Regions from separate parts of the Erwinia magellanica genome, predicted to be linked through region 1. Evidence: predicted binding sites of a transcription regulator. Region 1 holds the regulator's gene; each other region holds the start of a gene.

Region 1 (3,120 bases):
AACAGCGACGCCGTGGATGCCCTGAACCAGCTTGCCGAGCAGCGAAATATCAGCCGCGGCGAACTGATAGAAGAGATGGTGATGGCGATGTTAGCCAGCCAGAAGCGTTGAAAAAGGGGTAAACCCGGCTCTTCAACCTCTTGCTGGTGAAGCACAAAGCGACAAAAGCTGGCGGATTACTCATTTATCCCCCTTGTGCTGTCTGCTATCATTGCCGTTAATTGCAGTAAAGTCGTTACCCTAAAATTCAGTTTCAAGAGGTTATTAAGCGCATGGCACTCGTAGGCATTTTCTTTGGCAGCGATACGGGCAATACTGAAAATATTGCAAAAATGATCCAAAAGCAGCTCGGTAACGAGGTGGCTGAGGTTCATGATATCGCTAAAAGTAGCAAAGAAGACCTTGAAGCCTTTGATATCCTGCTGCTGGGTATCCCAACCTGGTACTACGGCGAAGCCCAGTGCGACTGGGATGATTTCTTCCCTACCCTGGAAGAGATCGATTTCAATGGCAAACTGGTTGCGCTTTTTGGCTGTGGCGATCAGGAAGATTACGCAGAGTATTTCTGTGACGCGATGGGCACCATTCGCGATATCATTGAACCGAAAGGCGCCGTTATCGTGGGTCACTGGCCAACTGAAGGTTATCATTTTGAAGCGTCCAAAGGACTTGCTGACGACACGCATTTCCTGGGCCTGGCTATTGATGAAGATCGTCAGCCGGAACTGACCCGCGAACGTACTGAAAAATGGGTAAAACAGATTTACGATGAGCTCCAGTTGAAGGAAATTCTGGAAGCTTAAGGAGAACGGCCTGATGTGGGAGGTAACTCACATCAGGCCTGTAATTTTTCCTATAGAAGTAATAGGCACAATTTCATAACTTTCATCTGCAAAACTGTAGAATATCGCCATCGGTCACCCCGCTTACTTCATGTTTGTTAAAAACATGGCAAAGCGAAATGTTAACCCAGCGCCTGCTTTCCGGACGTAAAGACATCATCATTACCTCCCTTTACAGATTCGCAACGCCCGAGGTGTTCATTTCCAAGCGTGAGTACTATAATGAGGCGTTTTGCGTCGACCGATGTTCAGGGCTTTTCAGCCGCACAGTGACAAGCAAAGTAACAGGACAATATCCGCATGACTGACAATAACACCGCATTAAAGAAGGCCGGCCTGAAAGTCACGCTTCCGCGACTGAAAATTCTGGAAGTGCTTCAGGAACCTGAAGGCCATCACGTCAGTGCGGAAGATTTGTATAAGCGCCTGATTGATATGGGCGAAGAGATTGGTCTGGCGACGGTTTACCGCGTTCTGAACCAGTTTGATGACGCGGGGATCGTTACCCGTCACAATTTCGAAGGTGGCAAATCCGTTTTCGAACTGACTCAGCAACATCACCATGACCACCTTATCTGTCTGGACTGCGGCAAAGTGATCGAATTCAGAGATGAATCGATCGAGTCCCGCCAGCGTGATATCGCCACGCGTCATGGTATCAAGCTCAGTAACCACAGTTTGTACCTTTATGGTCACTGTTCTACTGGCGACTGCCGCGAAGACGAAACGCTGCACGACAAATAATCTGCATTCCTGAAAAAACCGGTGATTTTCACCGGTTTTTTTTTGCCTGAACCCGTAAAGCCCGCGTGAAAAAACTGGATCAGTCAGAGCGATTCCGCACGGCTGAAGCCTTTGCCAGCGAAAATTTCCCTCCCTACCCTGACTTTTCCTGCTGCTGGCTGGTGCCAGCTCTCGCTGGCTCTTGCGACTTTTATTACGCCCGTCGCTAATAAAGAGTGTTACCCCCTGATAAAGCGCAAAAAAAAACGCAGCCCTGAGGCTGCGTCGCTTGCAGAAAACCCGGCAGCGCTACTCTCCCGCTTTCGTCCAGGTGTCACGCAGGCCAACCGTGCGGTTAAACACCAGGTTACCGGCAGATGAGTATCGGCTGTCAGCACAGAAGTAACCTTCGCGCTCAAACTGATACGGGCTGCTGGCTTCTGCCTGCTGCAATCCTGGCTCCACAAAGCCCTGACGAATAACCAGCGAGTCAGGGTTGATAGTTGTCAGGAAATCTTCTGCCGCACCCGGATTTGGCACGCTGAACAGACGGTCATACAGGCGAAACTCTGCCGGTAAGGCATGAATGGCAGAGACCCAGTGAATGACCCCTTTCACTTTACGGCCATCGGCCGGATCTTTACTCAACGTCTCTGTATCGCAGGTGCAGAACAGGCAGGTAATATTACCCTCTTCATCCTTCGCCACGCGCTCCGCTTTGATCACGTAGGCGTTACGCAGACGCACTTCTTTACCCAGCACCAGACGCTTGTACTGCTTATTCGCTTCCTCGCGGAAATCAGCACGATCGATATAAATTTCACGGCTGAACGGCACTTCACGCGTCCCCATCTCCGGCTTGTTCGGATGATTAGGCATGGTGATGATCTCTTCATGATTAGCAGGCAGATTTTCAATCACCAGCTTCACCGGATCCATCACCGCCATCGCGCGCGGGGCGTTCTCGTTCAGATCGTCACGAATACAGGACTCCAGCGAGGCCATTTCCACGATGTTATCCTGCTTGGTCACGCCAATACGGCGGCAGAACTCGCGGATAGAACCGGCGGTGTAACCGCGACGGCGCAGACCGGAAACGGTCAGCATACGTGGATCGTCCCAGCCCTCCACAACCTTCTCTGTTACCAGCAGGTTCAGCTTACGCTTGGACATAATGGCGTATTCAAGATTCAGACGAGAAAATTCGTACTGACGCGGATGGGTTGGAATGGTGATGTTATCCAGCACCCAGTCATACAGACGGCGGTTATCCTGGAACTCCAGGGTACAGAGTGAGTGGGTGATCCCTTCCAGCGCATCGGAAATGCAGTGGGTAAAATCATACATCGGATAGATGCACCACTTGTTGCCGGTCTGATGATGCTCGGCAAACTTGATGCGGTAGAGAACCGGATCGCGCATGACGATAAAGCTGGAGGCCATATCAATCTTTGCACGCAGGCAGGCGGTGCCTTCAGCAAAGCCGCCGTTGCGCATTTTTTCAAACAGCGCCAGGTTCTCTTCTACTGAACGGTCGCGGAAAGGACTGTTTTTG
Region 2 (3,120 bases), on a different contig from region 1:
GGCTGTCTGATCGTGCCCTTCCTGTTCTGGATCCGCAGCATGCTGGAAGAGACGGAAGCGTTCAGCCAGCGTAAAATCCATCCCTCTATGAGAGAGATTGTCCGTTCTGTTGCCAGCAACTGGGCGCTGGTGCTGGCAGGTATGCTGATGGTCGTCACCACCACGGTGATGTTCTATATGATCACCGCGTTCACGCCTACCTTTGGTAAAACCGTACTGATGATGAGCGACAAGCAGAGTTTCTTCGTCACGCTATGCGTAGGGATTTCTAATCTGTTCTGGCTGCCGGTGATGGGCGCAATGTCAGATCGCTTTGGTCGCCGTCCGCTTCTGATCCTCTTTACTTTGCTGATGATTGCCACCGCCTGGCCGGTACTGCACTGGCTGGTAGGTTCCCCAACCTTTTCGCACCTGCTGGAAGCTGAGCTGTGGCTCTCCTTCCTCTACGCCAGCTACAACGGCGCGATGGTGGTCTATCTGGCGGAGGTGATGCCAGCTGAAGTCCGGGCTACCGGTTTTTCCCTGGCTTACAGTCTGGCGACGGCGCTGTTCGGCGGCTTTACGCCAGCGATTTCCAGCTATCTGATCCACGCCACGGGGGATAAAGCGATGCCCGGTGTCTGGCTGACCTTTGCCGCCGTATGCGGTCTGATTGGCACGATGATCATCAAACGCCTGATCCAGCAGTATCAGACCAAACAGAGCGGTGCTACGGCAGTGCAGATGTAATAAAAAAGGGGCCGGTATCTGCATACCGGCCCCTTCTTCAACAGACGAGAATTACTTCCCGGCGGTTTCCATTCCCATCAGTCCAATCTTCAGATAGCCCGCCTGACGCAGCTTATCCATCACGCCCATCAGCGTTTCGTAATCCACTGACTTATCGGCCTGGAAGAAAATGGTGGTCTCCTTTTTCCCTTCCGTCTGCCCATTCAGCGTCTCTACCAGCGTTTCTGGCGTCACCGCATTGTTACCAATGAAGAGCTGCTTGTCCGCTTTGATAGAGAGATAGACCGGCTTTTCAGGGCGCGGCTGAGGGGCGCTGGAAGAGGCAGGCAGGTTAACGCGAACGTCAACGGTAGCCAGCGGCGCGGCGACCATAAAGATAATCAGCAGCACCAGCATCACGTCAATAAACGGCGTGACGTTGATCTCATGCATTTCGCCGTTGCTTTCAAGATCTTCATTAAATCGCATAGCCATGGTGCTTATCCTACCCGCAGTTTCTGTGCTGGCGCACGTTGCGCGCCGCCGGCAGCCAGGTCCAGATCGCGGCTTTGCAGCAGCATAATCTGAGCCGCGACATCGCCCATGGAAGCTTTGTAGTTGCCGATCATACGGGCAAAGATATTGTAGATAACCACCGCAGGGATAGCCGCAATCAGACCAATAGCCGTCGCGAGAAGCGCCTCGGCGATGCCCGGCGCCACAACGGCCAGGTTAGTGGTCTGCGTCTGTGCAATACCGATAAAGCTGTTCATGATGCCCCAGACCGTACCAAACAGCCCGACAAACGGCGCGATGGCGCCAATGGTCGCCAGGAATCCGTTACCGCGGCCAGCATGACGGCTGAAGAAGGCAACACGACGCTCAAGACGGAAAGAGGTACGCTCTTTGATGCCGTCATTGTCATCTGAGCCGGCAGAAAGCTCCAGCTCGTTTTCCGCTTCCTGTAACAGCCGGGTGGTCAGGCTGTTGGCCTTAAAGGTGGCACAGGTTTCAGCCGCTTCTTTCAGCGAGCGAGCGCCAGCCAGCGCCTGCTGCTCGCGCTTGAGGCGGCGCTTAGCCGCGCTCAGTTCAGCGCTTTTGCTGAAGAAGATTGCCCAGGTCACGACCGACGCCAGCAGCAAACCGATCATCACCACTTTTACTACGATGTCCGCATGCTGGTACATGCCCCAGACGGAGAGATCCGTCTGCATCAAATTATTGGTCACGCTCTGTCTCCAACGTCATTAACGGGTAAAAAAAACCAGTGCGGATCATACCAAATCAGTGCTGAATTGATAGTGGTTATCATTACTATTTACTTTCCGGGTAACATTTTTTGCACATTTACTGATTTACCGCATTCCAGGGCGCTTTTTACGGAATCTTTCTCACTCTCTCCTTCCCGCAATGTCCCGCTGGCGCCTGGCGTGTTAACGTTAAGAAAATCCCGCTATTTGCAGACAGAGCTTTCTGATGACCAGTAAAAAAATTGAAACGGCGCTGATTGCCGCCGGGCGCAGTAAACGTTACACCCAGGGATCCGTAAACAGCGTGATCCAGCGTGCCTCTTCGCTGGTGTTTGACAGCGTGGCAGAGAAAAAACGCTGCACGGCTGGCCGTGCCGATGGCGAGCTTTTTTATGGTCGCCGGGGCACCCTGACGCACTTTTCCCTACAGGAAGCGATGACGGAACTGGAAGGCGGCGCAGGCTGTGCTCTTTATCCCTGTGGCGCGGCAGCGGTAGCCAATGCAATCCTGGCTTTCGTCTCGGCGGGCGACAACGTGCTGATGGCTGGCTCTGTCTATGAGCCAACTCAGGATTTTTGTACTAAAATCCTCAGCAAAATGAACGTCTCAACCACCTGGTTCGATCATTGCCTGGGGGCGGAAATTGCCGAACTGGTGCAGCCCACTACTCGCGTCGTGTTCCTGGAGTCCCCCGCTTCCATCACTATGGAGGTGCAGGATATCCCGGCGATCGTGGCCGCCGTTCGCAGCAAAGCTCCAGATGCCGTGATCATGATCGATAACACCTGGGCGGCGGGGATCCTGTTCCGTGCACTGGAGTTTGGCATCGATATCTCCATTCAGGCTGGCACCAAATATCTGATTGGCCACTCAGATGCGATGATTGGTACAGCGGTCGCCAACGAGCGCTGCTGGCCGCAACTGCGTGAAAACTCCTATCTGATGGGGCAGATGGTCGATGCGGATACTGCCTATATGGCCAGCAGGGGGCTGAGAACGCTGGCGGTCCGTCTTCGTCAGCATGAAGAGAGCAGCATTAAAGTGGCAAACTGGCTGGCCGACCGCCCGGAAGTGGCCGTAGTTAACCACCCTGCTCTGCCGCAATGTAAAGGGCATGCTTTCTGGCAACGGGATTTTACCGGCAGCAGCGGCCTGTTCTCT
Region 3 (3,120 bases), on a different contig from region 1:
TGTAGCCAGCGATTTTCGGGGCAAATCTCAGGGGGTGGCGAACGCGTTACTTAACACGTTGCTGGGCCATGCAAGCCAGCGCAAACTGGCGTCCATCTGGTTAGGCACGACCGATAAGTTTGTTGCCGCACACCGTTTTTACGAGAAAAACGGCTTCCGGGAGGTCAGCATAAGCAGCCTGCCGGAAGCCTTTCCGCTGATGGCGGTAGACAGTAAATTTTACCGCCTCTCTATGCCGAAATAGTGGTGCAGGCCGTCTGCGGATGGCCTGACGTTACCCACTTTTCTCCGCGTTTCCTTTGCTGGCACACAATCCCGCCATGCAGAGCGACAATCCCTCCTTGCCGATCAGCATCGTGCTGCACGGTGGGAAAGCGGACATAACGCATGGAGCCGTTACAGGCTTAACTATGCCTGGTATTGGATGGTGTCTGGACGACCGGCAGGGGGCAGATATAGCCACTTTCGTGCGCAGCAGTTGGGTCAATAACGCATCGGTGGTGAAAGCTGAACAGGTGAAGGAAAGGCGAAAAACGTCCCGACCTTGAGCATAAAAATCCTGATAAGCAGCGTAATCCTCAGGAGCAGGCGGTAAAACGGTCAGCGAGCAGCGGCGGGTAAAGTGCGGGAATGTGCTTTAAATAGCATCACCATAACCAGAAAAAAGGAGGCTTGCGCCTCCTTTTTACTGTTCAGCTTTGGCTGTGCTTACTGCCGCCTCTGTCAGGCGGGGAAGCCAGCGAAATTCTTAAGCCTCTGGGTTGCTGGTGCTGCTCATCTTCATCAGATCTTTATCCACAAAGAACATGCCCTGGCCACCGGTGCCCACCAGCGCCAGTTTATCCAGCACCGATTTGAACAGCTTCTCTTCTTCATGCTGCTCGGAAACATACCATTGCAGGAAGTTAAAGGTAGAGTAGTCCTGTGTGGTCATGGCCGCGTGAGCCAGTTCGTTGATTTTGCCGGTGATCAGCTTTTCATGCTCATAAGCCTGCTCCAGCACTTCGTTCAGTGAGTTAAACGTTACTGGCGGTGCAGCAATGCTGCCCAGCACCGGCATGGCACCGGTGTCGCTCAGGTAGCTGAACAGACGCTGCATATGCTGCATCTCTTCCACAGAGTGCTCATGCATGAAGGCCGCAGCCCCTTCAAACCCTTTATCCGCACACCAGGCGCTCATCTGTAAATAGAGATTGGCAGAATAAAACTCAAGGTTTAACTGGTCATTCAGTTTAGCGATCATATCGGCAGTCAGCATAGTGGCTCCATCAGGCAGGGAATAAATTTAAAAGAGTAATTGTGCGCATTATGCACGTCTGTTGCGGAAATAAAAACCGTTTGTTGGAATTATTATCTTATTATTTTAAGTGTATAACATTTTGAAACTTAAGTGATAATTATTTCGTGATGAATGTTACTTATTCCATTAGCCAAATGGTTTTGATAACCATTCTTATTGTTATTTGCTGCGGGAAAATAAATAATTCTCGCGCTGTAAAAAGCGTAAAAAATAGTTATTCCCTGATCCGCTAAGGGAAAATATCACGATTTTATCGTCACAGGATCGGGAATAGCCTGCGCAGTTTTCACCTGTAACAAGAAAATTGATCCCCTTAGGGCACGGTGTCGCTACCTGTCGCTTTGGTTTGGTGTTGGACCTGTTTCTGTTCCCTGCACAGGGCTGGCGATGATCCTGCCCGGCATGATGATCACCTGCTTTGCAGGCGGAAGCACCGGCATCTTTGTCAGTGCAGGGGGCGATTGTCGTGATGCGATGATCGGCGGGATCTTCCATGGCCTGTTTATCACGCTGCTGCCTGCATAATGGTTGTCGCTGTCAGGGCAAAAGGGGTTGGCCAATGTCACTTTCAGTGATTCAGAGATGATGGGCAGGGCTACTCTTTCGGCACCTTCCTGACTTCTTCCACTAACGGAGGCTCCAGGGATGCAGCAATTACCGCGATCGTGCAACAAGGCTTACCGGCGAAAGAGTGTGCTACTGCGCAACGAGCCGGAGAAATGCAGACAGGAGCGGCAGGATAGGGATCTTGCGATTGCCTGCCGGGAACAGAGCATGGCGTGCCAGGGCAAACCTGGTTTTGCGCAGGTTCAGTTGATGGAAGCCGGTAATGCGAAACGCCGGGCACGTTCACAGGCAAGGGATGGGGCTGGGGTGGAACGCCACTTCATTAAAATCGATAAAGTTATGCAAAACAAAGAGGCTATTCCCTCTGGATTTTAACGATAAGCGTGGATCGGCGCACAATGGCGCTCATTTTCCTGACGCCTGGGATAAAATCCGAAAAGTATTATTTTTCGATCTTGAATGGAAAAAATATTTTTTATAAAGCTTAGGGGAGTAACTATTTTAATTAATGCCCAACAGAATGAATTAGCTCGATATAAAATATAAAAAATATTGAACCTTTACGATTAAAACTCAATCAGCGTTTTCATTTCAGTGCCAAGACCAGTGGCCAGAACAGCAATAACTTCCAGCGTAGGATTACGTAAACCTCTTTCAATTCCAGAAACATAGGTCCGGTCCAGCCCGCATTTTAGCGCGAAAGCTTCTTGCGACAAGCCTGCCTGCAGTCTGAGTTGTTTAACTCTTTTTCCAAAAAGAATTTTGGTGGTGTTTAGCTTTTCCATGTGCTCAGCATTGCGCTTTGCAGTCTATTAGTCCACGGACTATTAGTCACAATTGAAAAATAACGTGATATGCTTGTGACTCATAGTCTACATGTATGACTTTAACCAGGCTAAAAGAGAGTCATTATGAATAATGAGGACTGGCACCCTGCCGATATTATTGCTGCATTAAAGAAAAAGGGGACAACGTTATCAGCGTTGTCCAGAGAGTCCGGACTGGCTTCTTCAACATTATCAAATGCTCTGCGGCGTCCCTGGCCTAAAGGCGAGCAGCTGATAGCGGCTGCGTTGGGCAGGCAACCACAAGAGCTCTGGCCAACCCGGTACAAAAGAAAAAAATAGCTCCGTGCCGGGTAGCTTTATTTGTGTAGCAGGCACGGCTCTGCGTTTCATGCTCGTTCTGAATTCCTGCTTCCTGCGTTAAGGATGTAAGTTTTTACTCATCCAGCGCACTACCATGCTGCCAAG
Region 4 (3,120 bases), on a different contig from region 1:
GGACCTGGCGTATCAAGGTGCTGCTGCATCTGGAAACGGAACTGATGGGCACCGTGCGCGAACGCGCAGAGGATGAAGCCATCAACGTCTTTGCCCGTAACCTGCACGACCTGTTAATGGCCGCACCGGCAGGTATGCGCGCCACAATGGGGCTGGACCCCGGTCTGCGCACCGGCGTGAAGGTTGCCGTTGTGGATGCCACCGGCAAGCTGGTTGCCACCGACACCATCTACCCGCACACCGGCCAGGCCGCGAAAGCCGCCGCAGCCGTGGCTGCACTCTGTATCAAGCACAAGGTTGAGCTGGTAGCTATTGGTAACGGTACCGCCTCACGCGAGACCGAACGCTTCTATCTGGACGTACAAAAGCAGTTCCCGCAGGTGCAGGCAGAGAAAGTGATTGTCAGTGAAGCGGGCGCATCGGTTTACTCCGCTTCCGAGCTGGCCGCGCTGGAGTTCCCGGACCTGGATGTCTCGATCCGTGGTGCCGTTTCCATCGCCCGCCGTTTGCAGGATCCGCTCTCTGAACTGGTGAAAATTGACCCGAAATCGATCGGGGTCGGCCAGTATCAGCACGATGTCAGCCAGAGCCAGCTGGCGAAAAAGCTCGATGCGGTAGTGGAAGACTGCGTAAACGGTGTCGGCGTGGATCTGAACACGGCCTCGGTGCCGCTGCTGAGCCGCGTGGCGGGGCTGAGCAAAATGATGGCGCAGAATATCGTCAGCTGGCGTGACGAGAACGGCCGCTTCCAGAATCGTCAACAGCTGCTGAAAGTGAGCCGCCTCGGCCCGAAAGCCTTTGAACAGTGCGCAGGCTTCCTGCGTATCAACCAGGGCGACAACCCGCTGGATGCCTCTACCGTTCACCCGGAAGCCTATCCGGTAGTGCAGCGCATTCTGGCTGCCACGCAGCAGGCGCTAAATGAAGTGATGGGCAATCCCGCTGAACTGCGCAATTTGCGCGCCGTCGATTTCACCGACGAGAAGTTCGGCGTGCCCACCGTCACCGATATCATCAAAGAGCTGGAGAAACCAGGCCGCGATCCGCGCCCTGAATTCAAAACCGCCCAGTTCGCTGAAGGTATTGAAACCATGAACGATCTGCTGCCGGGCATGGTACTGGAAGGCGCGGTCACTAACGTGACCAACTTTGGCGCCTTCGTGGATATCGGAGTGCATCAGGATGGTCTGGTGCACATCTCCTCGCTGGCTGATAAGTTTGTTGATGACCCGCATAAAGTGGTCAAGGCGGGCGATATCGTCAAAGTGAAGGTGATGGAAGTCGATCTGCAACGGAAGCGTATTGCGCTGACGATGCGTCTTGATGAGCAGCCAGGCGAAACCAACGCCCGCCGTGGCGGCGGAAACCGCGAAGCAGGCAAGCCTTCCGGCAAAGCGCGCCCGCGCCCTGCCGCGCAGCCTGCGGGCAGTAACAACAGCGCGATGGGCGATGCGCTGGCCGCTGCGTTCGGTAAAAAACGATAAGGCTTCAGGGGGCGGAAGCGCAATTCCGTCCCCTGAGATTATCTCACGCCATTCTGCCTCTCTTATGCCGCGAGTTGTTCTGCATCAATAATAGCGATAATCGTTCTCATTATACTTGCCACCGTTAATTATCACGGCGCGTTGTTTAACCGCCCAGGTGGAACTATGCAAATCACTCCTCTTCAGCAATATGAAATCATCAGTTTTTCTCCCGATGTCAGCGCGGCTTTCCGACAAAAACTGCTCGCGTTGGGGCTGTTACCCGGCGCCCGCTTTTTAGTCAGACGTGTTGCACCGCTTGGCGACCCGGTACAGATTGAAACCCGCTGCGTCAGCCTGATGCTGAGAAAAAAAGACCTGGCCTTTCTGCAACTGGCCCCCTTGGGTTGAAGAGGTGCGCGTGATGAAAACCTGTACCATTGGACTGATTGGCAATCCTAACTCTGGAAAAACCACGCTGTTTAACCAGCTTACCGGCGCACGCCAGCGGGTTGGCAACTGGGCAGGCGTTACCGTAGAGCGTAAAGAGGGCCGCTTTACCACCGCCAGCCACACCGTACGGCTGGTGGATCTGCCCGGTACCTATTCTCTTTCCACCCTCTCTGCCGACAACTCGCTGGATGAGCAGATTGCCTGCCATTTCATGCTGAGTGGCGAAGCCGATCTGGTTATCAACGTGGTGGATGCCAGCAATCTGGCGCGCAACCTCTGGCTGACGCTTCAGCTTCAGGCGTTGGGCATTCCCTGCATCATCGCGCTGAATATGCTGGATATTGCCGCCAGCCAGCAGATTGATATCAATATAGCGGAGCTGGAACGCCAGCTTTGCTGTCCGGTGATCCCGCTGGTTTCTACCCGCGGCAAGGGCATAGAACGCCTCAGGCAGGCGATTGACGACGCTGCCAGAGTGCCTGGCCGCTGTCAGGTCACCTGGCCCGCAGAGATAGCCCAGCATATTGCCTCGCTCTGCGATTTGATGCCTGGCAGTCGGCCGCAGCGCCAGCGCGAATGGCTGGCAGTCCAGATGCTGGAAGGGGATATTTTCAGTCAGGCTCAGGAACCTGAAGCGACGGCAAAACTGGCTGGCTTAACCAATCTACAGGCAGCCCCCATGCAAATTGCCGCAGCAAGACATCAAAGGATTGATGCAATTTGCCACGCCGTCACCAACGCCGGTGAGGCGACACCTCACCGGCTTTCCGCACTTCTCGACCGGGTTGTCCTGAACCGCTGGCTGGGCCTGCCCGTTTTCCTGCTGGTGATGTATCTGATGTTTTTCCTGGCGATCAACCTGGGTGGCGCTTTGCAGCCTTTGTTTGACCTGGGATCGGCAGCGTTATTTATTCATGGCATGCAGTGGTTGGGTGCTGTGCTGCATTTCCCTCTGCCGCTCACGCTGTTCCTGGCCCAGGGGCTGGGCGGCGGCATTAACACCGTGATGCCGCTGGTGCCGCAAATTGGCCTGATGTATCTGTTCCTCTCGCTGATGGAAGACTCTGGCTATATGGCGCGCGCCGCGTTTGTCGTCGACAGGCTGATGCAGGCGCTGGGGCTGCCGGGGAAATCCTTCGTGCCGCTAATCGTGGGGTTTGGCTGTAACGTGCCGGCGGTGATGGGCGCGCGTACGCTGGATGCG

The links. Region 1 encodes Fur, which represses iron uptake genes when iron is present. Its sites were predicted from a motif close to ATAATAATGAGAACNACTATCAA; they were not measured.
Region 2: a site for Fur is predicted at 2,004-2,026, ahead of exbB (tol-pal system-associated acyl-CoA thioesterase). Genes of this name have one in related genera too.
Region 3: a site for Fur is predicted at 1,441-1,463, ahead of ftnA (non-heme ferritin). Genes of this name have one in related genera too.
Region 4: a site for Fur is predicted at 1,578-1,600, ahead of feoA (ferrous iron transporter A). Genes of this name have one in related genera too.

What each region holds. Positions count from the first base shown of each region.
Region 1 is NZ_JBCHVC010000002.1:481,259-484,378, reverse strand. It holds gene ybfE (LexA regulated protein) at 1-111, shown strand, start outside; gene fldA (flavodoxin FldA) at 273-803, shown strand; gene fur (ferric iron uptake transcriptional regulator) at 1,143-1,586, shown strand; gene glnS (glutamine--tRNA ligase) at 1,875-3,120, opposite strand, start outside.
Region 2 is NZ_JBCHVC010000005.1:97,455-100,574, reverse strand. It holds gene tcuC (MFS transporter) at 1-729, shown strand, start outside; gene exbD (TonB system transport protein ExbD) at 781-1,203, opposite strand; gene exbB (tol-pal system-associated acyl-CoA thioesterase) at 1,209-1,937, opposite strand; gene metC (cystathionine beta-lyase) at 2,185-3,120, shown strand, end outside.
Region 3 is NZ_JBCHVC010000005.1:127,562-130,681, forward strand. It holds gene AAH450_RS17490 (GNAT family N-acetyltransferase) at 1-244, shown strand, start outside; gene ftnA (non-heme ferritin) at 749-1,258, opposite strand; gene AAH450_RS17500 (hypothetical protein) at 1,688-1,825, shown strand; gene AAH450_RS17505 (hypothetical protein) at 1,946-2,242, shown strand; gene AAH450_RS17510 (helix-turn-helix domain-containing protein) at 2,434-2,652, opposite strand; gene AAH450_RS17515 (helix-turn-helix domain-containing protein) at 2,779-2,994, shown strand; gene AAH450_RS17520 (MFS transporter) at 3,073-3,120, opposite strand, start outside.
Region 4 is NZ_JBCHVC010000004.1:88,856-91,975, forward strand. It holds gene AAH450_RS14930 (Tex family protein) at 1-1,484, shown strand, start outside; gene feoA (ferrous iron transporter A) at 1,650-1,874, shown strand; gene feoB (Fe(2+) transporter permease subunit FeoB) at 1,888-3,120, shown strand, end outside.